One region of the Rathayibacter rubneri genome, then DNA from elsewhere that is predicted to be linked to it. Evidence: predicted binding sites of a transcription regulator. Region 1 holds the regulator's gene; the other holds the start of a gene.

Region 1 (15,703 bases):
GCCGGCTCGTCCACTTCGACGTGCCCGCCGGATCGGAGCAGCCGCGGCCCGGAGACGTCGCCTCGGTCCGGATCACCCGCGCCGCTCCCTTCTACCTGATCGCCGACTCCGCGGACGGAGCGCCGCTGCGCATCCGCAGGACCCGCGCGGGCGACGCGTGGGACCGTGCGCAGACGGAGTCCTGCGGCGTGCCGCAGACCGGCGCGCCGTCGACGGGCGGGACCGGCGCGCCGCGGGTCTCCCTCGGTCTGCCGACGCTCCGCGCACGGCCGGCCGCGCTGACGACTCCGATCTACGACGCGCTCGATGGCGAGCGCTGACGCGGGCGCACCCGAGCTGATCGCCGTCGTCGGGGCCACGGGCACGGGCAAGTCCGAGCTCGCCCTCGATCTCGCCGAGCGGGTGCGCGCGGCCGGTCGAGGGGCCGAGATCATCAACGCCGACGCCATGCAGCTCTACCGCGGCATGGACATCGGCACGGCGAAGCTCCGCCCCGACGAGCGGCGGGGGATCCCGCACCACCTCCTCGACGTCCTCGACGTCACCGAGGAGGCGTCGGTCGCGCGGTACCAGTCCGAGGCGCGCCGCGTCGTCGACGAGGTGCGGGTGCGGGGGGCCCTGCCGATCCTGGTCGGCGGCTCCGGTCTCTACGTCTCGAGCGTCGTCTTCGAGTTCTCCTTCGCGGGGACGGACCCGCAGGTGCGCCGTGCACTCGAGGAGACCGCGGAGCGCGAGGGCGTCGCCGTCCTGTTCGAGCGCCTACGCGCCGTGGACGAGGTCGTGGCGGCTCGGATCGGTCCGCACAACGTCCGGCGCATCGTCCGCGCCCTCGAGATCACCGAGCTCACCGGCACCCCGAACAGCGCCCTGATGTCGGACGAGCCGGAGCTCTGGCGGCCGGCGGAGCTGCTGGTCCTCGAGGCCCCCCGCGACGTCCTGGTGCGGCGGCTCGACGAGCGCGTCGAGCGGATGTGGGCCGACGGCGTGCTCGACGAGGTGGAGCGGCTGGTGCCCCTCGGGATCGAGCGCGGTGTCACCGCGAGCCGCGCGATCGGCTACGCCCAGGCGCTCGGGCAGCGTGCGGGCGAGCTCTCGCAGGAGGAGGCGATCGCCTCGACGCAGTCGCTCACCCGCCGCTACGCCCGACGGCAGAACAGCTGGTTCCGCCGCTACCGGGACGCTCACCGCCTCCCGTCCGGAGCGCCGGATCTGGCGGCACGGGCCGCGGTCGCAGCCCAGGTCGACGACTCCGCTCCTCGCTAGGCTGTCCGCCATGACGATCGAGCTGCACTTCACCAAGGGCCAGGGCACCGGGAACGACTTCGTGCTCTTCAGCGACCCCGACGGTGAGGTGGACCTCACGCCCGCGCAGATCGCGATGATCTGCGACCGGCACTTCGGCGTCGGAGCCGACGGCATCATCCGCGCCGTGCGATCGAGGGCGATCGCCGAGGGCGCGGCCTCGCTCGCGGAGGAGCCGGAGGCCGAGTGGTTCATGGACTACCGCAACGCCGACGGGTCGATCGCCGAGATGTGCGGCAACGGCGTCCGCGTCTACGCGGCGTTCCTCCTGGCGGGCGGGCTCGCCGAGCTCGAGCCGGGCGACACCCTCCCGATCGGCACCCGCGCCGGTGTGCGCGACCTCACGCGCAGCGGCTCCGGTTTCCAGGTCGACCTGGGCCGCTGGGAGCTGGCGGGCGGCGAGCCGCTGGTGCGCGCCAAGGAGCTCAAGGTCGCCCGTCCGGGTCTCGGCATCGACCTCGGCAACCCGCACGTCGTCGTCGCGCTCAGCAACGACGAGGAGCTCGACTCCGCCGACCTGACCTACATCCCCCAGGTCGAGCCGGAGCCCGTGGACGGGGCGAACATCGAGTTCGTCGTGCCGGGGGAGCCGCTGATCCACGACGGGATCGGCCGCATCCGCATGCGCGTCCACGAGCGCGGCAGCGGCGAGACCCTCAGCTGCGGCACCGGTGCCGCGGCGGCCGCCCTCGCGGTGCGCTACTGGGCGGGAGCCCGCGCGCCGCAGTCGTGGCGGGTCGACGTCCCGGGCGGCACGCTGGGAGTCACGATGTTCGCCACCGAGGAGGGCGAGCACGTGGGCCTGTCCGGTCCGGCCGATCTCGTCTACACCGGCACGATCCGCATCGACTGAGGCGGGAGTCAGGCTGAGGCGGGAGTCAGGCCGAGGCGGGAGTCAGGCCGAGCGGGTGGTCCGCAGGACGCGGAAGCCCTTGGCGCTCGCGACCCGCTCGACCTCGAGCCGCTCGTCGAAGGCCTCGACGAGCCACTTCTGCAGGGAGTCGGACCCGAGGTTCCGCTGCACGACCAGCCAGCCGTCGGCTCCGGGAGCCAGCCGGGGGAGCCAGCGCTCGAGCAGCGCGTGCAGCTCCTCCTTGCCGATGCGGATCGGCGGGTTCGACCAGATGGCGTCGAACCGCACGTCCGCGGGAACATCCTCCGGCAGGACGGCGTTGACATTGGTGACGCCGAGTTCCTCGCAGTTGCGACGGACCAGCTCGAGCGCCCGCTGATTGACGTCCACCGCCCACACCCGGGCGGCCGGAGCGCCGAGGGCGAGCGCGAGGGCGATCGGACCCCAGCCGCAGCCGAGGTCCAGCAGGTCCCCGCTCGCGGGAGGCTCGGGGACCGCGTCCAGCAGGACGCGGGTTCCGAGATCCACGTGGCCGGGGCTGAACACGCCTCCGGCGGTGGTCAGCTCGAGGTCGCGGCCCGCCAGACGGGCCGTGATCCTGCGGGGCCGGAGGTCACCGTCGGGCGTACTCGTGAAGTAGTGCTCGGCGACCATGAGAAGTGAACCTATCAAGACCTGAGGAGTTAGTGTTATCCGGATGACGGAAGACCTGAACGAGACCGGCACGACCGAGGCCGTGGACGTCGTCTCGAGGGTCCTGGCGAACGCGCAGTCGCGGTCGGCGGGATACTCGCGCTTCGTCTCGGGCGGCGCCCAGGCGCTGCAGACGTCGGGGCACGGCGGCGAGGACTCGGACGGCGAGCAGTTCGACCGCGAGGACCGGCAGGCCCTGCGCCGCGTCGCCGGCCTCTCGACCGAGCTCGAGGACGTCACGGAGGTCGAGTACCGCCAGCTGCGCCTCGAGAACGTGGTGCTGATCGGCGTGTACTCGCAGGGCTCGCTCGAGGACGCCGAGAACTCGCTGCACGAGCTCGCCGCTCTCGCCGAGACGGCGGGGGCGACCGTTCTCGACGGACTGCTGCAGCGCCGTCCGCACCCCGACCCGAGCACCTATCTCGGCAAGGGCAAGGCCCAGGAGCTCGCCGGTGTCGTCGCCGCGCTCGGCGCGGACACCGTGGTGGCCGACACCGAGCTCGCCCCGAGCCAGCGCCGTGCGCTGGAGGACGTGGTGAAGGTGAAGGTGATCGACCGCACGGCGGTGATCCTCGACATCTTCAGCCAGCACGCCAAGAGCAGGGAGGGCAAGGCCCAGGTCGAGCTCGCCCAGCTCGAGTACCTCCTGCCGCGACTGCGCGGATGGGGAGAGTCGATGTCCCGCCAGGCCGGTGGCCAGGTGGGCGCGGGAGCCGGCATGGGCTCGCGCGGACCGGGCGAGACGAAGATCGAGCTCGACCGCCGTCGCATCCACACCCGCATGGCGCGACTGCGCAAGCAGATCACCGCGATGAAGCCCGCCCGCGAGGCCAAGCGCGCGAACCGCAAGCGCAACGCCGTCCCGTCGGTCGCGATCGCCGGCTACACCAACGCCGGCAAGTCGAGCCTGCTCAACCGGATGACCCACGCGGGCGTCCTGGTCGAGAACTCGCTGTTCGCGACGCTGGACGCCACGGTCCGGAAGGCTCAGACGGCCGACGGCCGCCTCTACACGTTCGCCGACACCGTCGGCTTCGTGCGGGCGCTGCCGCACCAGCTGGTCGAGGCGTTCCGCTCGACGCTCGAGGAGGTCGCCGACTCCGACATCATCGTCCACGTCGTCGACGCCTCGCATCCCGACCCCGCGGGGCAGATCGCGACGGTCCGCGACGTGATCGGCGAGGTGGGTGCCCGCAGCATCCCCGAGATCATCGCCTTCAACAAGTCCGACCTCGTCGACGAGGGCGCTCGGCTCGTCCTCCGCGGCCTCGCTCCGGACGCGGTCTTCGTCTCGGCGAGGACGGGCGAGGGCATCGACGAGCTGCGCTCCCGGATCGCCGAGATCCTGCCCGAGCCGAACGTCGAGCTCGATCTGCTCGTGCCCTACGACCGCGGCGACGTGATCTCGCAGCTGCACCGCAACGGCCGCATCCTCGCGACCGCGTACGTCGACGGCGGCACGCGCGTGCAGGCGCTGGTCCACCAGGACCTGGCCGGCCCGCTGGCCGAGTTCGCCGCTCCGGCGGCGGCCGTCGAGGCGTAGCAGCACCACCCGAGCGCCCGCGCTCCCCGACGAGGGGGCGCGGGCGCTCCGTCGTCCCGGGCACGCCCGACCGCCGCGCACAACGCCCTCCGACACACTCCGTCACGCCCGGTCACACCGCGTCACGCGCCTCGACGGCGCAGCGGAGGCGTTCCTACTGTGGACCCCGGAGCGCCACCCGGCGCCTGGAGCGACAGCCGAGCCCGGCACCCGCCCCACCGATCACACACTGTGGAACGGAGGGCCTGCTGTGCCGTCGACCCGCTCGGAGACCTCTCCGGACACGCACTGTCCGACTCCGGTCCCCTTCTCCTTCGAGGTCTACCCGCCTCGCACCGATGCGGCGACCGCGGCCCTCGTGCGCACCGTCGACCGCCTCGCCGAGGCCCGCCCCTCCTTCATCTCGGTCACCTACGGGGCGGGCGGCTCGTCGCGCCGCGCCTCCCTCGAGCTCCTCCGCCACATCCGGCGGCACACCTCCGTCGAGGCCCTCGCCCACCTGACCTGCGTCGGGTCGACGGCCGCGGAGGCGAGTCGGCTCGTGCACGAGTTCCTCGAGGCGGGAGTCACCCGCTTCCTGGCTCTGCGCGGCGATCCTCCGGCGGGCACCGCGGACGGCGAGACGTTCCTCGGCGAGCTGGGCAGCGCGGCCGAGCTGGTGCAGCTCATCCACCGCGTGCAGGCCGAGCGCGAGCCCTACGGGGCGGTCGCCGTCCCGGGGTCGTCGGCGCTGCGAGTGGATCCGGCGTCGCGCCCGCGCGCCCAGGTGGCGGTCGCGGCGTTCCCCAACGGGCACCCTCGCTCGCGGTCGTCGTCGCAGGACATCGACGCGCTCCTCGCGAAGGAGGCGGCGGGGGCGTCGTTCGCGATCACGCAGCTCTTCTTCCACCCCGCCGACTACGTGCGCTTCGTCGAGCGGGCGCGAGCCGCCGGCGTGCGCATGCCGATCATCCCGGGGGTGATGCCGGTCACCAGCCCCGGCCGCCTCCGCCGGATGCTCGAGCTCAGCGGGGAGGACCTGCCCGCCGAGCTCGCGATCGCGCTCGACGTCGAGCCCGACGACGAGGCGCGCGCTCGGATCGGAGTCGAGCACGCGGCGGGTCTCGTCCGCACGCTCGTCGAGTCCGGAGCGCCCGCCGTCCACCTGTACGCCTTCAACCGGCACGAGGCGGTCCTCGCCGTCCTCGCCGAGAGCGGCCTCCTGGCCGCCACTCCCGCCCCGACCACGACCCTCATCACGGAGAGAGCATCATGACGACGACCGCACCCGACTTCCCGACCGGAACGATCCTGGGCTACCCGAGGATCGGCCGCAGACGCGAGCTCAAGAAGGCCGTCGAGGCGTTCTGGAGTGGTGCCGCGTCGGCCGACGAGCTCGAGCGCGAGGCCGCGGGCCTGCGCGCGGCGACGCGCGAGCGCCTCGCCGCTCTGGGGCTGGGCCGCACCGACTCCTCGATCCCGGAGGCGCACTCCTTCTACGACCAGGTGCTCGACACCACGGTCGCCGTCGGCGCGATCCCCCAGCGCTTCGCCGATCTCGTCGCCGACGGCCCGCTGGATCTCGCCGGCTACTTCACCCTGGCGCGCGGGGACGGGGAGCGCGCTCCGCTCGAGATGACCAAGTGGTTCGACTCCAACTACCACTACCTCGTGCCGGAGATCGGCCCCGAGACGTCGTTCTCGCCCTCGGACGACCGCCGGGCGCGAGAAATTGAAGAGGCTCGGGACGCCGGCTTCACGACCCGCCCCGTGCTCGTGGGACCGGTGACCTACCTCCTGCTCGCGAAGCCCACGGACGAGGCCCCTGCCGGGTTCTCGCCCCTCTCCCGGCTGGCGGATCTCCTCCCGGTCTACGTCGAGCTCCTGGCGCGGCTGCGCGCGGCGGGCGCCGACTGGGTGCAGCTCGACGAGCCCGCGCTGGTGTCCGAGTCGGTCGAGGCGCGGAGAGCGGAGGTGCTCGCTGCGGTCCGGGAGGCGTACCGCGTCCTCGGCGGTGCGGTCGAGCGCCCGGCACTGTTCGTCGCGGCTCCCTACGGCGATCTCCGCGACGCCCTGCCGGTGCTCGCCGCGTCGGCCGTCGAGGCCATCGGCATCGACCTCGTCAAGGGATCGGCGCCGGCACCGACCCCGGGGCTCGAGAGCACGGTGCTGGTCGCCGGCGTCGTCGACGGGCACAACGTGTGGCGGGGCGACCTCGCGGCGGCCCTCGAGACGGCCGAGGGGCTGCGACCGCTCGCGGGCGGCCTCGCGGTGTCCAGCTCCACGTCCCTCCTGCACGTCCCGCACGATGTCACGGACGAGCCGGATCTGGACCCGCGCCTGGCGTCCTGGCTCGCGTTCGCCGATCAGAAGGTCGGGCAGATCGCCGTCCTCGCCGAGGGGCTCCTCGCGGGTGCGGCGGCCGTCGAGCGGCCGCTCCGCGAGGCGACCGCGGCGCTCGAGGACCGCCGCTCCGCTCCCGGAGTGCGCGACGGCGCCGTGCGGCAGCGCGCGGCACGACTCACCGCCGACGACCACCGCCGCGTCCCCTACGAGGAGCGCGTGGCGGCGCAGGAGGAGTCGCTCGGTCTCCCGGTGCTCCCCACCACGACGATCGGCTCCTTCCCCCAGACCCGGGGGATCCGCACGGCGCGGGCCGCGCTGACCCGCGGCGAGCTCTCGCACGAGCAGTACGTCGAGCGCATGCGCGACGAGATCCGGCAGGTGGTGACGCTGCAGGAGGAGATCGGCCTCGACGTGCTGGTGCACGGGGAGCCCGAGCGCAACGACATGGTGCAGTACTTCGCCGAGAACCTCGACGGGTTCGCCGTGACGCGCAACGGCTGGGTCCAGTCCTACGGGAGCCGCTGCACGCGTCCGTCGCTGCTGTGGGGTGACGTCTCGCGCCCCGCACCCATCACCGTCGAGTGGTCGAGCTTCACCCAGTCGCTCACCGAGCGGCCGGTCAAGGGCATGCTCACCGGTCCGGTGACGATCCTGGCGTGGTCCTTCGTCCGCGACGACCAGCCGCTGGCGGACACGGCCGTGCAGGTGGCGCTGAGCCTGCGCGACGAGATCGCCGATCTCGAGGCCGCGGGCATCCGCATCGTCCAGGTCGACGAGCCCGCCCTCCGCGAGCTCCTGCCGCTCGAGAAGGCGGATCAGCCGGAGTACCTCGAGTGGTCCGTCGGGGCCTTCCGGCTCGCGACGGCAGGAGCCCGTGCCGCAACGCAGATCCACACGCACCTCTGCTACTCCGAGTTCGGCGTGGTCATCGACGCGATCGACCGGCTCGACGCCGATGTGACGAGCATCGAGGCTGCGCGCTCCCGGATGGAGGTCGTCGTCGACATCGAGCGCTCGGGCTTCGCCCGGGGCATCGGCCCGGGCGTCTACGACATCCACTCCCCGCGGGTGCCGGGCGTCGAGGAGGTCTCGGACCTCGTCGGAACCGCGCTCGGCTCCATCCCCGCGCGGCAGGTCTGGATCAACCCGGACTGCGGCCTCAAGACGCGCGGATACGACGAGACGGTCGCATCACTGCGCTCCCTGGTCGCGGCGGCGGCCGAGGCGCGCCTCGCGCTGGCGGAGGCGGTCGTCTAGCGGGGCTCGGAACGACGAAGGGGGCGGACGGCGCGCAGCCGTCCGCCCCCTTCGCCGTCGGCGCTCAGACGGAGCGCAGGACCGCGACGATCTTGCCGAGCACCTCGGCCTCGTCGCCGAGGATCGGCTCGAAGTTCGAGTTGCGGGGGAGCAGCCAGGTGTGGCCGTCCCGCTGGCGCAGCACCTTCACCGTGGCCTCCCCGTCGAGCATCGCCGCGACGATCTCGCCGTTCTCGGCAGTGCGCTGCGACCGGACGACGACCCAGTCGCCGTCGCAGATCGCGGCGTCGATCATCGACTCGCCCACGACCTTGAGCATGAACAGCTCGCCCTTGCCCACCAGCTGGCGGGGGAGGGGGAACACCTCGTCGATCTGCTGATCCGCCGTGATGGGGACTCCGGCGGCGATCCGCCCGACCAGCGGCACCATCGCGGCGTCGCCGACCGTCACACTCGACTCGAACGAGCCGTCGTCCTCGGTCGAGCTCGGCACGTCGATGAGGATCTCGAGAGCGCGCGGGCGGTTCGGATCGCGGCGGAGGTAGCCGCTGAGCTCGAGCTGGTTCAGCTGGTGCGTGACGCTCGAGAGCGAGGCGAGGCCGACCGCGTCGCCGATCTCGCGCATGCTCGGCGGGTAGCCCCGGCTCGAGACCGAGCGCTGGATCGCGTCGAGGATCGCGAGCTGCTTCGCGCTCAGGTTCTTCCGGCGGCGTCCGGTGCCCTGCTTGGCCTTGGCGGTCTGCGCGTCGCTCACGTGATCCTCTCTCGGCGCGCACCCCGCGTGCGCGCCCGCCCGGGTTCCGGTCGACCGCCGATGTCGGTGGTCGCTGCTGTACTACCAGCGGGCTCTCGAAACTGTATCCGGCAAGGGTTCCCGTTCGAAACATTCGTTCGAGTGTGTCGCGCGTTCTCGGCAACGGATACGACGCGACAGGCTCTTGCCTCCCGCTTTCTTCGAAGATATATTCGGAACAGAGGTTCGGGGCGGCCTCCCGGCCGAGGTCCGCCCCGAATCCCTGCTGAAAGGAGCGATCCCCATGATCGATCAGCACACCCACCAGCACCGCAGCGCCGTCCTCGACGGTGCCGAAACGCAGCGTCCCGCCGTCGTGCGCACGCGACTCCGGATCACCCGCCGCGGCCGTGCCGCCCTCTCCGTCCTCGGAGCGCTCCCGCTCATCGCCGGCGCCTTCGCGTTCGGGCTCAACGGCGGAGGAGCGGTCGCCTCGGGCGAGACCTCCGACGTCGAGTTCCAGTACGTGACGGTCCGCGCGGGGGAGTCGCTCTGGTCCCTCGCCGAGGAGATCGCGCCCGACAGCGACCCGCGCGACGTCGTCTCCGACATCGTCTCGCTCAACCAGCTCCCGAGCGCCGGCCTCGAGCCCGGTCAGCGCCTCGCCGTTCCCGGCGCGTACGAGCTGGTCCGCTGAGCGGAGCGTCGGGGCGACTCCACGGCGGACCCTCCCGTCTCGATGGGCGCCGCTACCATTCCCTGGTGACGACTCTCGACGACCTTCCTCTCCGTGACGATCTCCGCGGCAAGCTGCCCTACGGCGCCCCGCAGAAGATCGTCCCCGTCGCCCTCAACGTCAACGAGAACACGCACCCCGTTCCCGACGACGTCATCGCCGACATCGTCGAGCGGGTGTCCGTCGCCCTGCGGACCGTCAACAGGTATCCCGACCGCGAGTTCCGGGAGCTGCGGGACTCGCTCGCCGGCTACCTCGGTCACGGACTGACCGCCGACAACCTCTGGGCGGCGAACGGCTCCAACGAGGTGCTGCAGCACGTCCTGCAGGCCTTCGGCGGACCCGGACGCTCGCTCCTCGGCTTCGCGCCGACCTACTCGATGTACTCGATCCTCGCCTCCGGCAGCGGCACCGAGTGGATCCCCGCGCCCCGGCAGGACGACTTCGAGGTCGGAGCCGACCACGCCGCGGAGCAGGTCCGCCGTGCGCAGCCGGACATCGTCTTCCTCTGCGCGCCGAACAACCCGACGGGCACGCCGCTTCCGCTGGCGACCATCGAGGCCGTCTACGACGCGACCCCCGGGATCGTCGTCGTCGACGAGGCGTACGCCGAGTTCGGCGGCAGGGACGCCGACACCGCCCTCAGCCTGCTTCCCGGACGGCCCCGGCTCCTCGTCTCGCGCACGATGAGCAAGGCCTTCGCCTTCGCCGGTGTGCGCCTCGGCTACCTCGCCGCCGACCCCGCGGTCGTCGACGCACTGCGGCTCGTGCGCCTCCCGTACCACCTCTCCGCCCTCACTCAGGCGGCCGCCACTGCCGCCCTCGCGCACGCCGACGAGATGCTCGCGATGGTCGGCGACATCATCGAGCAACGAGATCGGATGGTCCTCGGACTCCGCGAGCTCGGCTACACGCCCCACGCGACGGGCAGCAACTTCGTCCTCTTCGGCGGGGTCGCCGACCCCACGGCGACCTTCGAGGCGCTCCTGGCGCGCGGCGTCCTGATCCGCGACGTCGGGATCGCCGGGCACCTGCGGGTGAGCGCGGGCACCGAGGAGGAGACGACGGCGTTCCTCGAGGCGCTCCGCTCGCTGCCGGCACCCGACGCCGACCCGGCGACGGCGCTCGCGCACGAGTAGCTCCGGCCCGCGGAGGGGCGCGGGGCGGCGAATAGACTGGTTGCCATGACCTCCCCGAGCGCCGCATCCGGGCGCACCGCCTCCCTCAGTCGTGCCACCAGCGAGTCGAGCATCGAGCTCTCGATCGACCTCGACGGCACCGGCGTCGCGGATCTCGAGACCGGCGTGCCCTTCTTCGACCACCTGCTCACCGCCTTCGCGAAGCACTCGCTGACCGACCTCCGGGTGCGCGCGACGGGCGACGTCGAGATCGACATCCACCACACGGCCGAGGACATCGGCATCGTGCTCGGCACCGCGATCCGGCAGGCGCTGGGCGACAAGAGCGGCATCTCGCGGTTCGGCGACGCCCTCGTCCCCCTCGACGAGGCCCTCGTGCAGGCCGTCGTCGACATCTCCGGACGCCCCTACCTGGTCCACAGCGGCGAGCCGGAGGGCTTCGCCCTGCACCTCATCGGCGGCCACTTCACCGGCTCCATGGTCCGCCACGTGTTCGAGGCCATCGCCTTCAACGCGGGTCTCACCGTGCACGTGACGGTGCTCGGCGGCCGCGATCCGCACCACATCGCCGAGGCGGAGTTCAAGGCGTTCGCCCGTGCCTTCCGCCAGGCGAAGGCGTTCGACCCGCTCGTCGCGGGGGTCCCCTCGACGAAGGGCGCCCTGTGAGCGGCCGCCCGTCCGTCGTCGTCTACGACTACGGATCCGGCAACGTCCACTCGGCGGTCAAGGCGCTCGAGCTCGCCGGCGCCGATGTCGAGCTCACCTCCGACCGCCGGAAGGCGCTGGAGGCCGACGGCCTGCTCGTACCCGGGGTCGGCGCCTTCAGCGCGGTCATGGACGCGCTGACGAAGGCCCGCGGCGGCGAGATCATCGACAAGCGGCTCTCGGGAGGCCGCCCGGTCCTCGGGATCTGCGTCGGCATGCAGGTGCTCTTCGAGCGCGGCGTCGAGCGCGGTGTCGAGAGCGAGGGGCTGGGCGAATGGCCCGGCACGGTCGACCTCCTCCCCGCCGAGGTGGTCCCGCACATGGGTTGGAACACCGTGCAGGCGCCCGCCGGCTCCGTCCTCTTCGACGGCATCGCCGACGAGCGCTTCTACTTCGTCCACTCGTACGGTGCGCGGGAGTGGTCGCTCGACGTCATCCCTCCGTTCCCGGCTCCCGCGGTCACCTGGTCCGATCACGGCGGGCCCTTCATCGCGGCGGTCGAGAACGGTCCTCTCTCGGCGACCCAGTTCCACCCCGAGAAGTCGGGCGCGGCGGGCCTGCGGCTGCTCTCCAATTGGCTGGGCGGGCTCCGCACGAACTAGGATCGGCCGGTGGTCGGCGCCGCTCCCGGTGAGCGCCGCCTCTGCACCAGGGCTCCCGAGACTGAGGATGACGATGAGCGAGTTCACCAAGGCCCCGGGCCTTGTCCTTCTCCCCGCGATCGACGTGGCCGGCGGCAAGGCCGTCCGCCTGACGCAGGGCGAGGCGGGGACCGAGACCAACTACGGTGACCCGATCGACGCGGCCGGCGACTGGGCCGACCAGGGCGCGGAGTGGATCCACCTCGTCGACCTCGACGCCGCCTTCGGCCGCGGCGACAACCACGGGATCATGAAGAAGGTGATCCGCCAGGTGAAGGGCGTCAACGTCGAGCTCTCGGGCGGGATCCGCGACGACCGCAGCCTCGAGTCCGCGCTGAGCGCCGGTGCGAAGCGCATCAACCTCGGCACCGCCGCTCTCGAGAACCCCGAGTGGGCCGCGAGCGTCATCGCGCAGTACGGCGACCAGATCGCCGTCGGACTCGACGTGCGCGGCACCACGCTCGCCGCCCGCGGCTGGACGAAGGAGGGCGGCGACCTCTGGCAGGTCCTCGACCGCCTCGAGGAGGCCGGCTGCACCCGCTACGTCGTCACCGATGTGACGAAGGACGGAACGCTGAAGGGGCCGAACCTCGAACTGCTCGAGCAGGTCATGGCGCGCACCCGCCGCCCGGTCATCGCCTCCGGCGGCATCTCGAACCTCGACGACATCGCCGCACTGCGCGACCTCGTCCCGCAGGGCCTCGAGGGCGCGATCGTCGGCAAGGCCCTCTACGCCGGAGCGTTCACGCTCGCGGAGGCGCTGGATGTCGCGTCCGAGTGACGGACGCCCGCTCCCCTCGCATGTGACGGACTCCGCCGGCACCCCGTGGGCCGGCCGGCACTTCGCGCCCAGCGCGGGGGGCGAGGACGACGGCCGAGCGCCGGAGCTCCTCTCGCGCGCTCTCGCCGACTTCGGCGCCGACTCGCGCGGTCCGGAGGCCGTGGTCGACGCCCTGCGGGAGTCCCGGCTGCTGATCCCGCTCGTCGCGCACCTCGGCGAGGAGGGCGACGAGGTCGACGGCCTGCGGACCGACAAGACGCAGGAGCTGTCGATCGTCACGGTCGCCGGGCCCGACGGACGCAGCGTCCTCCCGGTCTTCAGCAGTGTCGAGACCATGCGGCGCTGGGACGCCTCCGCGCGCCCGGTGCCCGTCGACGGCCGTCGAGCGGCATTGGCCGCGGTGGCGGAGTCGACGGAGGTCCTGGTGCTCGACGCCGTCTCGGACCACGAGTTCGCCGTGCGCCGACCCGCGGTCTGGGCGATCGCCGAGGGCGCACCGTGGCGCTCGAGCGCCGAGGATCCCGAGGTGCTCGCCGCTCTCCGGGCGGCGGCCCGGGGCGAGTCGACCGTCGTGTCGGTCGATGTCCGGGCCGGAGACCCGCGTCAGCGGCTCCAGGGACCGGAGATCGTCGTGGTGCTCGCCCTCGTCCCCGGGCTCGACCGCGAGGCGCTCGGCGCCCTCGTGGCGCGGCTGGGGGAGCGGTGGTCCGCCGACGAGATCGTCGCCTCGCGGGTCGACTCCCTCTCGGTGCAGCTGGCTCCCGCCCGCTGAGTCAGGTGACCGGGCCGGTCCACTTCTCGCCCGGGCCCTTGCCGATCGGATCGGGGAGGGGGGACGCCTCGCGGAACGCGAGCTGGAGCGTGCGCAGTCCGTCGCGCAGGCTCCGGGCGTGCATGTCGCTGATGTCGGGAGCTCCGGCGGTCACGAGCCCCGCCAGCGCGTTGATCAGCTTGCGCGCCTCGTCGAGGTCGACCTGGGCGTCCGGCTCGTCGGCGAGGCCGCACTTGACGGCGGCAGCGCTCATCAGGTGCACGGCGGCGGTCGTGATGATCTCCACAGCGGGGACCTCCGCGATGTCGCGGGCGGCCTCCACGTCGGAGGAGTCGTCGGCGTCGCCGAAGCGGCGGACGTAGTCGTCGTCGTACTGGGCCATGGGTCCTTCGTTCGGTGGATCGGGCCCGTGCCGGGGCCTCGCGGAGGGGCCCCGAGCGGCGAGCGCATCCGCTCTGTCGCCCGGGCCGGGATTCTGCTAAGGTGATGCGGGCTCCGAGGCATGTCCTCGGTTCGAAAGTGGAGATTCTCCCACCCGCGCTTGACCGCTTCACTAGGTTACCGGGTCTGAAGCACTCCGCCCTCGGCAACGAGGGCAGGGCTGCGGCACCCGAGCGAAACCTCGGAGGCCGGGTCGCAGGGTGCGAGCACGTGCACGAGCACGTCAGGAATCTCCTCTCTCGGGATGCGCCGGATCAGAATCCGGCAGCAGAGCAGCTACTCACCGAGATCAGAGGAGAAACGCAATCAGCGATCCCCGTACCAACGACCGAATCCGCGTCCCCGAGGTCCGCCTCGTGGGTCCCGCCGGAGAACAGGTCGGCGTCGTGAAAATCGAGGTCGCCCTGCGACTCGCGCAGGACGCAGACCTGGATCTGGTCGAGGTTGCTCCCAACTCCAAGCCTCCCGTCGCCAAGATCATGGACTACGGGAAGTTCAAGTACGAGCAGGCCCAGAAGCTCAAGGAAGCCCGTCGCAACCAGGCGAACACGATCCTCAAGGAGGTCCGTTTCCGCCTGAAGATCGACAAGCACGACTACGAGACCAAGCGCAAGCGCGCCGAGGGCTTCCTCAAGGCCGGCGACAAGGTCAAGGCCATGATCCTGTTCCGCGGTCGCGAGCAGTCCCGCCCCGAGATGGGCGTCCGACTCCTGCAGCGCTTCGCGGAGGACGTGTCCGAGTTCGGCCAGGTCGAGTCCACCCCGACCATCGACGGTCGCAACATGGTGATGGTCATCGGCCCCCTGAAGAACAAGTCCGAGGCCAAGGCCGAGGCCAACGCGGTTCGCGCGGCTCGCCGCGAGGCAAACACCCCTGAGGAATCGGCCGAGGCCGAATCCGTCTGATACTTCGCCGCCCCGGTCTCGGGGCCGGTGGACGCCCTGCTCGCGGGGCACCGGTTTCGCCCCGCTGATGCGGGTGCGACGTGACAAGGAGAGAACATGCCCAAGATGAAGACCCACTCGGGTGCCAAGAAGCGCTTCAAGGTGACCGGCTCCGGCAAGGTCATGAAGCAGCAGGCCGGTATGCGCCACAACCTGGAGTCCAAGTCCAGCGTCCGCACCCGCCGTCTGAACCAGGACCAGGTCCTCGCCCCGCAGGACGCCAAGGTCGCCAAGAAGCTTCTCGGTCTGTAGCCCACTGCCGCGCAGTCCGCTGCGCCGCGTGGTCCGCTACTGCACCGACCCGGATCGATAGGAAGAAAAAGAAATGGCAAGAGTCAAGAGGGCGGTCAACGCCCACAAGAAGCGTCGCGTCATCCTCGAGCGCGCGTCGGGCTACCGCGGCCAGCGTTCGCGCCTGTACCGGAAGGCCAAGGAGCAGGTCACCCACTCCCTCGTCTACTCGTACCGCGACCGCCGCGCGAAGAAGGGCGAGTTCCGCCGCCTCTGGATCCAGCGCATCAACGCCGCCTCGCGTGCGAACGGCCTGACCTACAACCGCTTCATCCAGGGCCTCGCCCTGGCCGGCGTCCAGGTCGACCGCCGCATCCTCGCGGACCTCGCGATCACCGAGCCCGCGACCTTCGCCGCCCTCGTGGCGACCGCGAAGAACGCGCTGCCCGCCGACACGTCGGCGCCCAAGGCCGCCGCGTAGTCCGCACGGACGCTCCCGGAGGGGGTCCCGACCACTGGTCGGGGCCCCCTCCGTCGTTCCCCGCGGCGGCTTCGGGGAGGGCGACGTGTCGCCGGGGCGGCCGACGGCGCCGCCGATAGGCTCGCC
Region 2 (15,703 bases), on a different contig from region 1:
ACGCTCTGCAGAACGGAACCACCCCGACCCGCCGACCGCGCCACGCCGCGCGAAGAGCGGCGTGGAAACAAGCACAGCCGGCGGCGTGGACGACAGAAGGGGCGGGCCCGACGGGCCCGCCCCTTCTGTCGCAGGAACTCAGACCCCGACGTGGTTCCGGAAGCGCGCGATCGCGGCGAACTCGTCGACCTGGAGGCTCGCGCCTCCGACGAGGGCGCCGTCGACGTCGGGCTCGCGCATGAAGCCGGCGATGTTGCCCGACTTCACCGAGCCGCCGTAGAGGATCCGGGTCTTCGCCGCGGTCTCGGCTCCGAGGATGTCGGAGACGACGCCGCGCAGCGCCTTGCAGACCTGCTGGGCCTGCTCGGGCGTCGCGGCCTGACCGGAGCCGATGGCCCAGACGGGCTCGTAGGCCACGACCAGGTCGGCGTCGGCGGGGAGACCGGTGAGGGCCTCCTTCAGCTGCGCGACCGGGACCGCGGACGGTCCGTGCTTCTCGAGGTCCTCGGCGGTCTCCCCGACGCAGACGATCGGCGGGACGCCGTGCTTGACGGCCGCAGCCGTCTTCGCAGCGATGTCCGCGTCCGTCTCGCCGTGGAGCGTGCGGCGCTCCGAGTGGCCCACGATCACGTAGTCGCAGTCGAGCTGCTTCAGGAACTGACCCGAGATCTCGCCGGTGTAGGCCCCGCTGTCGAACTTCGACAGGTCCTGCGCGCCGTACTTGAGCGGCAGCTTGTCGGAGTCGACGAGGATCTGCACCGGACGCAGGTCGGTGAAGGGCGGGAACACCGCGACCTCGACGCCGTCGAAGTCGTGATCCGCGTCCTTCAGGCTCCACGCGAGCTTCTGGACGAAAGCGATGGCCTGGAGGTGGTCCAGGTTCATCTTCCAGTTGCCGGCGATGAGCGGGGTGCGGGTGTCTACTGCCATCCGAGGACCTCCAGTCCGGGGAGGCGCTTGCCCTCGAGGAATTCGAGGCTCGCTCCGCCTCCCGTCGAGATGTGGCCGAACTGCTCGTCCTCGAAGCCGAGGGCGCGCACTGCGGCGGCCGAGTCACCGCCGCCGACGACGCTGAGTCCGTCGACCTCGGTGAGGGCCTGGGCGACGGCCTTCGTGCCGGCCGCGAACGGCTCGATCTCGAAGACGCCCATGGGACCGTTCCAGAACACCGTCTTGGACGCGGCGACGATCTCGGCGAAGCGCGTCGCGGTGTCCGGACCGATGTCGAGGCCGAGACCGGAGGAACCCCACGGGGTGCCCTCGATCGCGTCCGCGGCAGCGGTCTCGTACTCCGCGTCGGCTCCGAACTTCGACGCCACGACGACGTCGGTGGGCAGCACGATCTCGACGCCCAGCTCCTGGGCCTTCGAGAGGTAGCCGAGCACGGTGTCGATCTGATCGGCCTCGAGCAGGCTGGATCCGACCTCGTGGCCCTGGGCCTTGAGGAAGGTGAACAGCATGCCGCCGCCGATGAGGATCGAGTCGACCCGCGGGAGCAGGTGGTCGATGACGCCGAGCTTGTCCGACACCTTCGAGCCGCCGAGCACGACCGTGTAGGGGCGCTCCGGCTTCTCGGTCAGGCGGTCGAGCACCTCGAGCTCGGCGGCGATGAGCGTGCCCGCGGCGCTGGGGAGCAGCTCCGCCAGCTCGTAGACGCTGGCCTGCTTGCGGTGGACGACGCCGAAGCCGTCCGAGACGAAGGCGTCGCCGAAGGCGGCCAGCTTCTCAGCGAAGGCGCGTCGCTCGGTCTCGTCCTTGCTCGTCTCCCCCGGGTTGAACCGGAGGTTCTCGAGCACGACGACCTCGCCCGCGGCGAGGCCCTCGACGGACGCCGCTGCGGACTCGCCGACGGTGTCCTCGGCGAAGGAGACGGGGGCGTCGAGCAGCTCGCCGAGCCGCGCGGCGACCGGAGCCAGGCTGTACTTCGGGTTCGGCTCCCCGTCGGGGCGCCCGAGGTGGCTCACGACCACGACTCGAGCGCCCTCGGAGACGAGCCGCTGGAGGGTGGGCACCGACGCGCGCACGCGGCCGTCGTCCGTGATCGTTCCGTCCTTCAGGGGGACGTTCAGATCGCAGCGGACGACGACGCGCTTGCCTGCGAGGGAGCCCAGCGAGTCCAGAGTGCGGAACGTCACTGGTTCGGGGCCTTAGAGCTTGCCGGCGACGAACTCGGTGACGTCGACGAGGCGGTTGGAGTAGCCCCACTCGTTGTCGTACCAGGAGGCGACCTTGACCTGGCTGCCGATGACCTTCGTCAGGCCGGCGTCGAAGATCGAGGAGTGCGGGTCGGTCACGATGTCGCTCGAGACGATCGGGTCCTCGGTGTACTTGAGGATGCCCTTGAGGTCGCCCTCGGCTGCTGCCTTGTAGGCCGCGTTGATCTCCTCGACCGTGGCGGGCTTCGAGAGCTCGACGGTGAGGTCGGTGATCGAGCCGGTCGGGACCGGGACGCGCAGGGCGTAGCCGTCGAGCTTGCCGACGAGCTCGGGGATGACGAGGCCGAGCGCCTTGGCGGCACCGGTCGACGTCGGGATGATGTTCACCGCGGCGGCGCGCGCGCGGCGCAGGTCGCTGTGCGGGCCGTCCTGCAGGTTCTGGTCGGCGGTGTACGCGTGGACCGTCGTCATGAGACCGCGCTCGATGCCGAAGTTGTCGAGCAGCACCTTGGCGAGCGGCGCGAGGCAGTTCGTGGTGCAGGACGCGTTCGAGATGATGTCGTGTGTGGCGGGGTCGTAGGTGCCCTCGTTCACGCCCAGGACCAGGGTCGCGACGTCGCTGCCGGTGGCGGGAGCGGAGACGATGACCTTCTTGGCGCCGGCGGTGATGTGCTTGCGCGCGTCCTCCGACTTGGTGAAACGGCCGGTCGACTCGATGACGACGTCGACTCCCAGCTCGCCCCAGGGGAGGTTGGCGGGGTCGCGCTCCTCGAGCACGATGATGGGCTTGCCGTTGACGACGATCTTGTCGCCGTCGAGCTCCACCGTGGCGTCCAGACGGCCGGTGATGGAGTCGTACTTCAGGAGGTGCGCGAGCGCCTTGTTGTCGGTGAGGTCGTTGACCGCGACGATCTCGAGGTCGCTGCCCTTGGCGAGGGCCGCACGGAAGAAGTTACGGCCGATACGGCCGAAGCCGTTGATGCCGATCTTTACGGACACAGATTTCTCCTGGTGAGGAAGGGCACCCGGACGGTGCAGTGGAGGGTGGTGACGCAGTGAGGGCGTCCCGGGCCGGGCCCGGGACGCCGACATCGCTACGACAGTAGCAGCAGGCCCGAAGTCTTCTCGCGGGCCTTCTCGAAGCGCGCGGAGACGTCCGCCCAGTTCACGATGTTCCAGAACGCCTTGACGTAGTCGGCCTTCACGTTGACGTAGTCGAGGTAGAAGGCGTGCTCCCACATGTCGAGCAGGAGCACCGGCACGGTCGCCGCGGCCAGGTTGCCCTGGTGGTCGTAGAGCTGCTCGATGATGAGCTTCTCGCCGAGGCTGTCCCAGGCGAGGATCGACCAGCCGGAGCCCTGGATGCCGAGGGCGGACGCGGTGAAGTGAGCGCGGAACTTGTCGAAGGATCCGAACGAGTCGTCGATCGCCGCAGCGAGTTCTCCGACGGGCTTGTCGCCTCCGTCGGGCGAGAGGTTGTTCCAGAAGACCGTGTGGTTCACGTGACCGGCGAGGTTGAACGCGAGGTCCTTCTGCAGCTTGTTCACGTTCGCGAGGTTGTCGCTGTCGCGAGCGTCCTGGAGCGCGGCGAGGGCGGTGTTGGCGCCCGTCACGTAGGTGGCGTGGTGCTTGTCGTGGTGGAGCTCCATGATCCGTCCACTGATGTTCGGCTCGAGAGCCGAGTAGTCGTAGGGCAGTTCGGCGAGCGTGTAGTCAGCCATTCGCAATCTCCTGTTCGTGATCGTCGATCTCGAGGGGTCGACCGGCCTCGATCCGCCTCCCCGCGGAGGGGAGAACGGGCGCCGGAGGCGACCTGAGCGACGTGCCCAGTCTAGTGAGGAGGCCCCTTCGCACTCGGAGTCCCTCCGCCGTTCAACCAGCAGACACTCAGCGTTCGCACGATCGGGAGGACCGCGGATCCGCGGGTCAGAGGTCCTGGAGCTCCGGCGGGAGGTTCGCGTCGGTGCCCGGGATGTCGAGCTCGGAGGCGCGCTTGTCGGCCATCGCGAGCAGACGGCGGATACGCCCCGCCACGGCGTCCTTCGTCATCGGCGGGTCGGCGTGGTGGCCGAGCTCGTCGAGGCTGGCGTCGCGGTGCGACAGGCGGAGCCGGCCCGCGTAGCGCAGGTGCTCGGGGATGTCGTCGCCCAGGATCTCCATCGCGCGCTCGACCCGGGCGCAGGCGGCGACAGCGGCCTGCGCGGAACGGCGCAGGTTGGCGTCGTCGAAGTTGACCAGGCGGTTCGCCGTCGCCCGGACCTCGCGGCGCTGACGCAGCTCCTCCCAGCTCGCGACGGTCGCCGTCGCGCCCATGAGCGTGAGCATCGCGCTGATGCTCTCGCCGTCGCGGACGACGACCCGGTGGACGCCGCGCACCTCGCGCGACTTGGCCTGCACTCCGAGGCGACCCGCCGCTCCGACGATGGCCATCGCCGCCTCGTTGCCGGGGCAGATGATCTCGAGCGCGGCCGAGCGCCCGGGGTCGGTCAGCGACCCCTGCGCCAGGAAGGCGCCGCGCCAGACGGCCGCCAGCTCCTCGCGGGAGCCGGTGGTCAGCCGGTTCGGGAGGCCGCGGACGGGACGCCCGCGCTGGTCGAGGAGGCCGGTCTGGCGCGCGAGGGTGTCGCCGCCCTCGACCACGCGGACGAGCCAGCTGGTCGTGCGACGGGAGCCGCCGGCCGAGACGATGCTCCCCTCGCTGCGGACGCCGTAGAGCTCGGCGAGGTCGCGGCGGACCCGGGTCGCGAGAGGAGCCGAATCGAGCTCGACCTCCACGGCGAGCCGGTTCGAGATGATGTGCAGTCCGCCGGAGAAGCGGAGGACGGTCGCCAGTTCAGCGGCGCGGACGGTGTTCTTGCGCGAGACGATCGCGACCAGTTCGCCCTTGACGTCTGCGGTGAGGGCCACGGAGTCTTCCTTACGTCGGGTGCGCGGCGGAGCGCGCGGGGATCATTCTCGGCCGAGGTCGCGGTGCGCCACGTTGACGGCGACTCCCGGGAGCTCGGCCAGCCGGGCCGCGACACGGCCGGCCACGGCGACCGAGCGGTGCTTCCCGCCCGTGCATCCGACGGCGATGGTCGCGTGGCGCTTGTTCTCGCGCTGGTAGCCGTCGAGCACCGGGCGGAGTGCGCGCGAGTAGGAGTCGATGAACTCCTCCGCACCCTGCTGGGCCAGCACGTAGTCTCTCACCTCTTCGTCGAGGCCGGTGTGCGGGCGGAGCTCGGGGATCCAGTAGGGGTTGGGGAGGAAGCGCGCGTCGGCGACCATGTCGGCGTCGGTCGGCAGACCGTACTTGAAGCCGAAGCTCATGACGGTGACCTGCAGTCCCGCGCGGCCCGCCTCGGCGAAGCGCTCGGTGATCGAGGTCGCCAGCTGGTGGATGTTGAGGTCGGACGTGTCGATGACGATGTCGGCCGATTCACGCAGCTGCGCGAGGCGCGTCCTCTCGGCCGTGATGCCGTCGAGGAGGGTCCCTCGTCCCTGCAGGGGGTGGGGACGACGCACCTGCTCGAACCGGCGCACGAGGGCCGCGTCCGTGGCTTCGAGGAAGACGACCCGGAGGTCGACCCCCGCGCGCAGCTCGCGGACGATCTCGCCGAGGTCGGCGAAGAAGTCGCGGCCGCGGACGTCGACGACGGCGGCGATCTTGGGCAGGGTGTCCCCCGCGCGCTGCGCCAGATCGACGAGCGGCCGCAGCATCTGCGGCGGGAGGTTGTCGACGACGTACCAGCCCAGGTCCTCCAGGGCGTTCGCGGCGGTCGACCGGCCTGCGCCGGACATCCCCGTGACGATCAGCACGTCCTGCTGCTCGCTCTCCGTGCTCATGCGGTCTCCGTGCTCGTGTGTGGGATCTCGGGCCCTCGGTCGGGGCGCGCCCTGGTCTCCAGCCTAGGGCGTGCCTCCTGCGAGGCCGTCCGTCAGGGGTGCAGGTGGGTGTGGATCGCCGCCGCCAGCGTCGGGCCGATGCCCTTCACCTCGGCGATCTCGGCGTCGCTCGCCTCGCGCAGTCGCGCGACCGAGCCGAAGTGCTTCAGCAGGTCGCGGACGCGGGTGCCGCCGAGGCCGGGGACCTCGCTCAGCTGGGAGGAGATGTCGCGCTTGCGGCGCTGCCTCTGGTGCGTGATGGCGAACCTGTGCGCCTCGTCGCGGATCCTCTGGAAGAGGAACAGCGCATCGCTGTTGCGCGGCAGGATCACCGGGAAGTCCGAGTCGGGCAGCCAGATCTCCTCGAGCCGCTTCGCGATGCCGCAGAGCGTGATGCCGGTGACTCCGGACTCGTCGAGAGCCCGCTGCGCCGCGGCGACCTGCGGCTGGCCGCCGTCGACGATCAGGAGGTTCGGCGGATAGGAGAACTTGCGGCGCTTGGCCTCCCCCGTCTCGGGATCGACCGCCGCGGCCTCCACCGGCTCCTTCAGATAGGCGAGCCGGCGGGTCAGGACCTGGTGCAGCGACTCGGTGTCGTCGGTGGAGTCGGCGATGGAGAACCGGCGGTACTGGTCCTTGCGCGCCAGGCCGTCCTCGAACACGACCATCGAGGCGACGATGTTCGTGCCGCTGAGGTGGGAGACGTCGTAGCACTCCATCCGCAGCGGCGCCTCCTCCATGCCGAGGGCGTCGCGGATGTCCTCGAGGGCCTGCGTGCGCGCGGTGAAGTCGGCGGAGCGGCGGGGCTTGTAGAGCATCAGCGAGTGGCCGGCGTTCTGGGTGGCGGTCTCGAGCAGCGCGGCCTTGTCGCCGCGCTGAGCCGCGCGCAGGCGCACGTTAGCGCCGCGCAGTCCGCTCAGCCACTCCTCGAGCGCCTCCGAGTCCTCGGGCAGCTCGGGCACGACGACCTCCCGCGGCGGGATGTCGCCCGTCTCGTAGGCGGCCTGGAGCGCCGTGTCGACGAGCTCCGCGGTCGTCATGTCGAGCTCCTTGTCGACGACCCAGCCGCGCTCGCCCCGGATGCGGCCTCCGCGGACCCGGAACTGCTGGACCGAGGCGGCGAGCTCGTCGTGCACGATCGCGTAGAGGTCGACGTCGACGTTGTCCTTGAGGACGACCGCGCTCTTCGCGAGGACGGCGTCCAGAGCGGACGCCTGGTCGCGGAGCTTCGCCGCGCGCTCGTACTGGAAGTCGGCGGCCGCCTCGCGCATCTCCTTCTCGAGCTCTCCGATCATCCGGCGGTCGTGGCTGCCCATGAACGCCACGAAGCGGTCGACCATCGCGCGGTGCTCGGCGAACGTGACCCGGTGCGAGCACGGTCCGCCGCAGCGCCCGATCTGCGAGGCGAAGCAGGGCTTGCCGCTCTGCATCGCGCGCTTGTAGTTCGAGTCGTTGCAGGTCCTGATCGGGAAGGCCTTGATCATCAGATCGATGGTCTCGTGGATCGCCCAGATCTTGGGGTACGGACCGAAGTAGCGCGCCCCGCGGATCTTGGAGTTGCGGGTCACCATCACCCGCGGCGCCTCGTCGCCCAGGGTCACCGCCATGTAGGGGTACGACTTGTCGTCGCGGAACTTGACGTTGAAGGGCGGGTCGAACTCGTTGATCCAGGTGAACTCGAGCTGCAGCGCCTCGACGTCGGTGCCCACGACGGTCCACTCGACGCCGGACGCCGAGAGCACCATCCGCCGGGTGCGCTCGTGCAGGCTCGGCAGGGGCGCGAAGTAGTTGCTCAGCCGGGCGCGGAGGTTCTTGGCCTTGCCCACGTAGAGGACCCGGCCCCGGGCGTCCTTGAATCGGTAGACGCCCGGGAGGGTTGGTATCTCGCCGGCCTTGGGCCGGTAGTCGACGGTCTGCGTCATGCCTCGGTCTGTCCGTCCACCCCGGTCACTCGAGGATCTCGGCGAGGAACGAGCCGGTGTGGCTCTCGGGCACCTTCGCGACCTTCTCGGGGGTGCCGATCGCGACGACCTGGCCACCGCCCGCACCGCCCTCGGGTCCCATGTCGATCAGCCAGTCGGCCGACTTGATGACGTCGAGGTTGTGCTCGATGGTGATGACCGTGTTGCCCTTGTCGACCAGGCCGTTGAGCACGAGCAGGAGCTTGCGGACGTCCTCGAAGTGCAGACCGGTGGTCGGCTCGTCGAGCACGTAGACGCTCCGCCCGTTGGAGCGGCGCTGCAGCTCGGTCGCGAGCTTCACGCGCTGCGCCTCGCCGCCCGAGAGCGTGGTGGCGCTCTGCCCGAGCCGGACGTAGCCGAGGCCGACGTCGACGAGGGTCTTCAGGAAGCGGTGGATCGCCGTGATCGGCTCGAAGAACTCGGCCGCCTCGGCGATCGGCATGTCGAGGACCTCGGCGATGCTCTTGCCCTTGTAGTGCACGGTCAGGGTGTCGCGGTTGTACCGCGCTCCCCCGCACACCTCGCAGGAGACGTAGACGTCGGGCAGGAAGTTCATCTCGATCTTGATCGTGCCGTCGCCCGAGCACGCCTCGCAGCGGCCGCCCTTGACGTTGAAGCTGAACCGGCCCGGCAGGTATCCGCGCGCCTTGGCCTCGGTCGTCTCGGCGAACAGATTGCGGATGCGGTCGAAGACGCCCGTGTAGGTCGCCGGGTTGGAGCGCGGGGTGCGGCCGATCGGGTTCTGGTCGACGTGCACCACCTTGTCGAGGTTCTCGAGCCCGGTGACGCGGGTGTGCTTGCCCGGCACCTTGCGGGCGCCGTTGAGCTGGTTGGCGAGCACCCGGTAGAGGATGTCGTTGACGAGCGTGCTCTTGCCGGAGCCCGAGACCCCCGTGACCGCGACGAACGCGCCGAGGGGGAACTCGACGTCGACCTTCTGCAGGTTGTTCGCCGAGGCCCCGACCACCTTGATGACGCGCTTGCGGTCGATCTTCCGGCGCTTCTTCGGCACCTCGATCGACTTGCGCCCCGAGACGTAGTCGCCCGTGAGGGAGTGCGTGTTCTCGAGCAGCTCGGCGTAGGAGCCCGAGTGCACGACCTTGCCGCCGTTGACGCCCGCGCCCGGTCCGATGTCGACGATCCAGTCCGCGGTGCGGATGGTGTCCTCGTCGTGCTCGACGACGATGAGCGTGTTGCCCAGATCGCGCAGCTTGATGAGGGTGTCGATGAGGCGGCGGTTGTCGCGCTGGTGCAGGCCGATGCTCGGCTCGTCGAGCACGTAGAGCACGCCGGTGAGGCCGGAGCCGATCTGCGTGGCCAGGCGGATGCGCTGCGCCTCGCCGCCCGAGAGCGACCCCGCGGCCCGCGAGAGGTTGAGGTAGTTGAGCCCCACCTCGATCAGGAAGTCGAGGCGGGCCTTGATCTCGCGGAGCACCTGCGCGGCGATGTGCGCCTCGCGGTCGGTCAGCTCGAGCCTGCCCATGAACTCCTGCGCGTCGCCGAGGCTCAGGTCGGCGACATCGGCGATGCTCGCCCCGTGCACGAGGACCGCGAGGACCTCGGGCTTGAGGCGCGTGCCCTTGCAGACCGGGCAGGCGACCTCGCGGAGGAACTCGGCCCAGCGCGAGCGCTGGACGTCGGTCTCGGCCTGCACGTACTGCCGCTCGATGTAGGGGACCACGCCCTCGAAGCCGGACGTGTAGCTCATCTCGCGGCCGTAGCGGTTCTTCCACTTGACCTTGACCTCGAAGTTGTCGCCGTGGAGGACGGCCTGCTGGACCTCGGAGCTCAGTCGCTTCCACGGGGTGGACAGCGAGAACCCGAGATCGCGCGAGAGGCCGTCGAGCAGCTTCTCGTAGTACTGGAAGAGGCCCTTGCCCTGGGTGGTCCAGGGGATGATGACGCCCTCGGCGATGCTGAGGTCGGGGTCGCCGAGCAGGAGCTCGTCGTCGACGGACATGCGGGTGCCGAGGCCGGAGCACTCGGGGCACGCTCCGAACGGCGCGTTGAACGAGAAGGTGCGCGGCTCGATCTCGGTGAGCGAGATCGGGTGGTTGTTGGGGCAGGAGAGCTTCTCGGAGTAGGTGGTCCACGCGCCGTCGCCCTCGCCGTCGACGAAGTTGATCTGCACGATGCCGTCGGTGAGGCGCAGCGCGGTCTCGAGCGAGTCGGTGAGCCGCCCGAGGATGTCGGGCCCGGCGACCAGGCGGTCGACCACGACCGAGATGTCGTGCTTGAACTGCTTCTTGAGCGTCGGCGGGTCGCTGAGCTGGATCAGCTTGCCGTCGACCATGGCGCGCGAGTAGCCGCCGGCGGTGAGCTCCTTGAACAGGTCGACGAACTCGCCCTTCTTCTGCGAGACGACGGGGCTGAGGATCTGGTAGCGCGTGCCGGCGTCGAGCTCCATGAGCTGATCGGCGATCTGCTGGACGGTCTGGGCCGAGATCCTCTCGCCGCAGACCGGGCAGTGCGGGACTCCGATGCGCGCCCAGAGCAGGCGCATGTAGTCGAAGATCTCGGTGATCGTGCCGACCGTGGAGCGCGGGTTGCGGTTGGTCGACTTCTGGTCGATCGACACCGCCGGGCTAAGGCCCTCGATGAAGTCGACGTCCGGTCGGTCGACCTGGCCGAGGAACTGACGCGCGTACGCGGAGAGCGACTCGACGTAGCGGCGCTGACCCTCCGCGAAGATCGTGTCGAACGCGAGGGAGGACTTGCCGGACCCGGAGAGTCCCGTGAAGACCACCATCGAGTCGCGGGGGATCTCGAGATCGACGTCCTGCAGGTTGTGCACCCGGGCGCCGCTGACCACCAGCTTCGAGACGGAGTCGTCCAGCTGGGAGACGAACCGGTGGGGGTGGTGGGAGTGCTCGGAAGGGGCGGGAGCGGGGTCTTTGACAGCGTTCGAGATCGACACCTCGAAAGTGTATGCGGAGCCACCGACATCGCCGGCTGGCGTTCGCTGGGCGCTGATCCGCCCCCTCCGAGCTTGCGGATCAGGTCAGGTGACCGGCCTTCTCCATCTGCCGCAGCTCGCGCTTGAGTTCCGACACCTCGTCGCGAAGTCGCGCTGCGAGCTCGAACTTCAGCTCCCCGGCCGCCTGCAGCATCTGGCCGTTGAGGTCGCCGATGATCGCCTCGAGGTCGTTGCCCCCGTTGGCGGCGAGACCCTGGCGTCGCAGGTTCGGGGTGGGGCTCTTCTTCTTGGCGTCGCGACCCGCGAGCAGCTTCGCGGTGTCGGCGCCCTCGCGGGCGAGGACCTCGGTGATGTCGGCGATCTTCTTGCGCAGCGGAGTCGGATCGATGCCGTGCTCGAGGTTGTACGCCACCTGCTTCTCGCGTCGGCGATCGGTCTCGTCGATGGCGAGCCGCATCGAGTCCGTCACCTTGTCGGCGTACATGTGCACCTCGCCCGACACGTTGCGCGCCGCGCGCCCGATGGTCTGGATGAGCGACGTCGAGGAGCGCAGGAACCCCTCCTTGTCGGCGTCGAGGATCGCGACGAGCGAGACCTCGGGCAGGTCGAGCCCCTCGCGCAGCAGGTTGATGCCGACGAGGACGTCGTAGACGCCGGCGCGGAGCTCGGACAGCAGCTCGACACGGCGGAGGGTGTCGACGTCGGAGTGCAGGTAGCGCACGCGGACGCCCGCCTCCGTCAGGAAGTCGGTGAGCTCCTCGGCCATGCGCTTGGTGAGCGTGGTGACGAGGATGCGCTCGTCGCGCTCGGTGCGGCGCGTGATCTCCTCGAGGAGGTCGTCGATCTGGCCCTTCGTCGGCTTCACCACGATCTCGGGGTCGATCAGGCCGGTCGGGCGGATGATCTGCTCGACGATGCCGTCGGCGATTCCCATCTCGTAGCGTCCCGGGGTCGCGGAGAGGTAGACCGTCTGACCCACGCGCTCCTTGAACTCCTCCCACTTCAGCGGGCGGTTGTCCATCGCGGAGGGGAGGCGGAAGCCGTGCTCGACGAGCGTGCGCTTGCGGGACGCGTCGCCCTCGTACATTGCGCCGATCTGGGGCACGGTGACGTGCGACTCGTCGATGACGACGAGGAAGTCGTCGGGGAAGTAGTCGAGCAGGCAGTGGGGGGCCTCTCCCGACTGGCGCCCGTCGATGTGGCGCGAGTAGTTCTCGATGCCCGAGCAGAAGCCGATCTGCTGCATCATCTCGAGGTCGAAGGTGGTGCGCATGCGCAGGCGCTGGGCCTCGAGGAGCTTGTTCTGCTTCTCGAGGTCGGCCAGCCGCACCTCGAGCTCCTGCTGGATCGTGTCGATGGCGCGGTGCATGACGTCCTGGCTGGCGACGTAGTGCGAACCGGGGAAGACCGAGACGGAGTCGAGCTTGCGCACGATGTCACCGGTCAGCGGGTGCAGCGTGTAGAGCGCCTCGATCTCGTCGCCGAACATCTCGATGCGGATCGCGAGCTCCTCGTACATCGGGATGATCTCGATCGTGTCGCCGCGGACGCGGAAGGTGCCGCGGGCGAAGTCGACGTCGTTGCGCGCGTACTGCATCGACACGAACTTGCGGATGAGGCGGTCGCGGTCGACCCGCTGGCCGACCTGCAGCGCCACCATCGCCTCGAGGTACTGCTCGGGCTGGCCGAGGCCGTAGATGCACGAGACCGTGGAGACGACGATGACGTCGCGGCGGCTGAGCAGCGAGTTGGTCGTCGAGTGCCGCAGGCGCTCGACCTCGGCGTTGACCGAGCTGTCCTTCTCGATGAAGGTGTCGGTCTGCGGGACGTACGCCTCGGGCTGGTAGTAGTCGTAGTACGAGACGAAGTACTCGACGGCGTTGTTCGGGAAGAGCTCGCGGAACTCGTTCGCGAGCTGAGCGGCAAGGGTCTTGTTGTGCGCCAGGACGAGCGTGGGGCGCTGCACGGCCTCGACGAGCCAGGCGGTGGTCGCGGACTTGCCGGTGCCGGTGGCGCCGAGGAGGACCACGTCGGTCTCGCCTGCGGTGATGCGGGCGCTCAGATCGGCGATGGCGCGGGGCTGGTCACCGCTCGGCTTGTATTCGCTGACGACCTCGAACGGGTGCACGGCACGGGTTGGCTCCATGAGTCGAAGCGTAGCCGCGACCACCGACACCGGATGCGGCGTGCGCTCCGGGCGAACGCCTCCTCCGCCGGCGCGGGGCGCTCACCGCGCCCGGCTCAGCTCCGCCCACAGCTCGTCGGCCCGGGCGAGCGTCTGCTCCAGCGATCCGCTCGAGTCGAGGACGCGGTCGGCCAGCGCCAGCCGCTCCTCATCGCTCGCCTGGGCGGTGACGCGCGAGCGCGCCTCCGTCTCGGTGAGACCCCTCAGGGCGATCAGCCTCTCGATGCGCGTCTGCTGCGGAGCGTGCACGACCACGACCTCGTCGAACTCGGCCGAGCCCCTGCCCTCGGCGAGCAGGGGGACGTCGTAGACGACGACCGCCGCCGGATCCGCCGCACCCGCCTCGGCGAAAAGCCGCTGCGACCGGGCCGTGACCGCCGGATGGGTGATGGCGTTCAGATCGGCGCGTGCCGCGGAGTCCGAGAAGATCACCGCCCCGAGGGCCGGGCGGTCGAGCGTGCCGTCCTCCCGGATCATCGATGCGCCGAACCGCTCGGCGATGGCCTCGAGAGCCGGCTCCCCCGGCTCGACGACCTCGCGGGCGAGACGATCGGCGTCGACCACCACGGCTCCGTGCTCGGCGAGGCGGCGGGCGACGGTCGACTTGCCCGAGGCGATGCCTCCGGTCAGGGCTACGAGATGCACGCGGCCACCCTACCCAGCCCTCCCGGAGCGTCTCCCCGCAACGCCGAACGGCCGGCCCCCGTGAGGGGACCGGCCGTTCGTGGAGTGCACTCGATCAGTTGTTCGAGGACAGCTTCTCGCGCAGCGCGGCGAGCGACTCGTCGTCGGCGAGGGTGCCGCCGGTGGTCGACTCGTTGGTGAAGCCGCCGCCGACCGAGACGCCCTCGGAGACGGTGGCCGCCTCCTCCTGCGACTTGGCGACCTGAGCCTTGTGGGCCTCCCAGCGGGCCTGCGCCGCTGCGTACTCGAGCTCCCAGGCCTCGCGCTGGGACTCGAAGCCCTCGCGCCACTCGTTGGTCTCCGGGTCGAAGCCCTCGGGGTACTTGTAGTTCCCCTGGTCGTCGTACTCGGTGGCCATGCCGTAGAGCGCCGGGTCGAACTCGGTGCCCTCGGGGTCGACGTTCTCGTTCGCCTGCTTGAGCGAGAGCGAGATGCGACGGCGGTCGAGGTCGATGTCGATGACCTTGACGAACACCTCTTCACCGACCGACACGACCTGCTCGGCGAGCTCGACGTGCTTGCCCGACAGCTCGGAGATGTGGACGAGGCCCTCGATGCCGTCCGCGACGCGGACGAACGCACCGAACGGCACCAGCTTCGTGACCTTGCCCGGGGCGACCTGACCGATCGCGTGGGTGCGGGCGAAGACCTGCCACGGGTCCTCCTGGGTCGCCTTGAGCGAGAGCGACACGCGCTCGCGGTCGAGGTCGACCTCGAGGATCTCGACGGTGACCTCCTGGCCCACCTCGACGACCTCGGAGGCGTGCTCGATGTGCTTCCAGGAGAGCTCGGAGACGTGGACGAGACCGTCGACGCCGCCGAGGTCGACGAACGCGCCGAAGTTGACGATCGAGGACACGACGCCCTTGCGGACCTGACCCTTGTGCAGGTTGTTCAGGAACGTGGTGCGGCTCTCGGACTGGGTCTGCTCGAGGAGCGCACGACGCGACAGGACCACGTTGTTGCGGTTCTTGTCGAGCTCGAGGATCTTCGCCTCGATCTCCTGGCCGAGGTACGGCGTGAGGTCGCGGACGCGGCGCAGCTCGATGAGCGAGGCCGGGAGGAAGCCGCGGAGGCCGATGTCGACGATGAGCCCGCCCTTGACGACCTCGATGACCGAACCGGTGACGACACCGTCGGACTCCTTGATCTTCTCGACGTCGCCCCATGCGCGCTCGTACTGCGCACGCTTCTTCGAGAGGATCAGGCGACCCTCCTTGTCCTCCTTCTGCAGGACGAGGGCTTCGACGCTGTCGCCCACGTTGACGACCTCGGAGGGGTCGACGTCGTGCTTGATGGAGAGTTCGCGCGAGGGGATGACGCCCTCGGTCTTGTAGCCGACGTCGAGGAGGACCTCGTCGCGGTCGATCTTCACGACGGTGCCTTCGATGAGGTCTCCGTCGTTGAAGAACTTCAGAGTCTTTTCGACCGCGGCAAGAAAGTCTTCAGCAGACCCGATGTCGTTGATCGCGACCTGCTTGGCTGCCTTTTCGGTCGTTGCGGTTGTCATTAAGGGATGCTCCAGGATGGATGGGTATCGGGCGGCGGGCACCGGCGCGGCTCTCGACGCGAGCGAGTGGTGACCACCGCGGTGTATGAGGGGATGTGCCGTCGTCCGGCGGCGGCTCCGACGCGACCGGGCCGTGACCCGGAGCCTCTTCGCACGCCGTGGCACGGCGGCGCCACAAACGTGACGGTCAAGCCTATCGAACCCGGGAGCGCAGTGGCAATCGCCCGCGGTTCCGCTCGGAGCGATCCGGGAGTGGCACCCCGGACCGGATCAGGACGCGAGACTCGCGCGCAGAGTGTCCAGACCGACCCCGCCGAGGTCGAGCGCCCGCCGGTGGAACGCCGAGAGCGAGAACGCCTCCCCCTCGCGGGCCGCGGCGTCGTCGCGCAGCTGCTCCCAGATCCGCTGGCCGACCTTGTAGGACGG

The links. The regulator LexA, encoded in region 1, represses DNA repair genes until DNA is damaged. The targets are predictions, from matches to a motif close to TCGAACANNTGTTCGA.
Positions count from the first base shown of each region.
Region 2: the regulator LexA is predicted to act here: its motif matches at 10,900-10,915, upstream of uvrA (excinuclease ABC subunit UvrA).

Region 1 covers NZ_JAMRYM010000015.1:15,084-30,786, forward strand. Annotated here, with positions in the region: gene miaB (tRNA (N6-isopentenyl adenosine(37)-C2)-methylthiotransferase MiaB) at 1-320, shown strand, start outside; gene miaA (tRNA (adenosine(37)-N6)-dimethylallyltransferase MiaA) at 307-1,263, shown strand; gene dapF (diaminopimelate epimerase) at 1,274-2,155, shown strand; gene NB037_RS05875 (class I SAM-dependent methyltransferase) at 2,198-2,809, opposite strand; gene hflX (GTPase HflX) at 2,853-4,391, shown strand; gene NB037_RS05885 (methylenetetrahydrofolate reductase) at 4,750-5,646, shown strand; gene metE (5-methyltetrahydropteroyltriglutamate--homocysteine S-methyltransferase) at 5,643-7,973, shown strand; gene lexA (transcriptional repressor LexA) at 8,038-8,727, opposite strand; gene NB037_RS05900 (LysM peptidoglycan-binding domain-containing protein) at 9,011-9,403, shown strand; gene NB037_RS05905 (histidinol-phosphate transaminase) at 9,466-10,581, shown strand; gene hisB (imidazoleglycerol-phosphate dehydratase HisB) at 10,627-11,247, shown strand; gene hisH (imidazole glycerol phosphate synthase subunit HisH) at 11,244-11,888, shown strand; gene priA (bifunctional 1-(5-phosphoribosyl)-5-((5-phosphoribosylamino)methylideneamino)imidazole-4-carboxamide isomerase/phosphoribosylanthranilate isomerase PriA) at 11,962-12,708, shown strand; gene NB037_RS05925 (SseB family protein) at 12,731-13,480, shown strand; gene NB037_RS05930 (DUF1844 domain-containing protein) at 13,482-13,862, opposite strand; gene infC (translation initiation factor IF-3) at 14,227-14,826, shown strand; gene rpmI (50S ribosomal protein L35) at 14,923-15,117, shown strand; gene rplT (50S ribosomal protein L20) at 15,191-15,577, shown strand.
Region 2 covers NZ_JAMRYM010000001.1:51,899-67,601, forward strand. Annotated here, with positions in the region: gene tpiA (triose-phosphate isomerase) at 139-930, opposite strand; gene NB037_RS00245 (phosphoglycerate kinase) at 921-2,135, opposite strand; gene gap (type I glyceraldehyde-3-phosphate dehydrogenase) at 2,148-3,155, opposite strand; gene NB037_RS00255 (superoxide dismutase) at 3,251-3,877, opposite strand; gene whiA (DNA-binding protein WhiA) at 4,083-5,063, opposite strand; gene rapZ (RNase adapter RapZ) at 5,106-5,981, opposite strand; gene uvrC (excinuclease ABC subunit UvrC) at 6,074-7,942, opposite strand; gene uvrA (excinuclease ABC subunit UvrA) at 7,968-10,817, opposite strand; gene uvrB (excinuclease ABC subunit UvrB) at 10,978-13,044, opposite strand; gene coaE (dephospho-CoA kinase) at 13,126-13,728, opposite strand; gene rpsA (30S ribosomal protein S1) at 13,823-15,277, opposite strand; gene NB037_RS00295 (DUF885 domain-containing protein) at 15,548-15,703, opposite strand, start outside.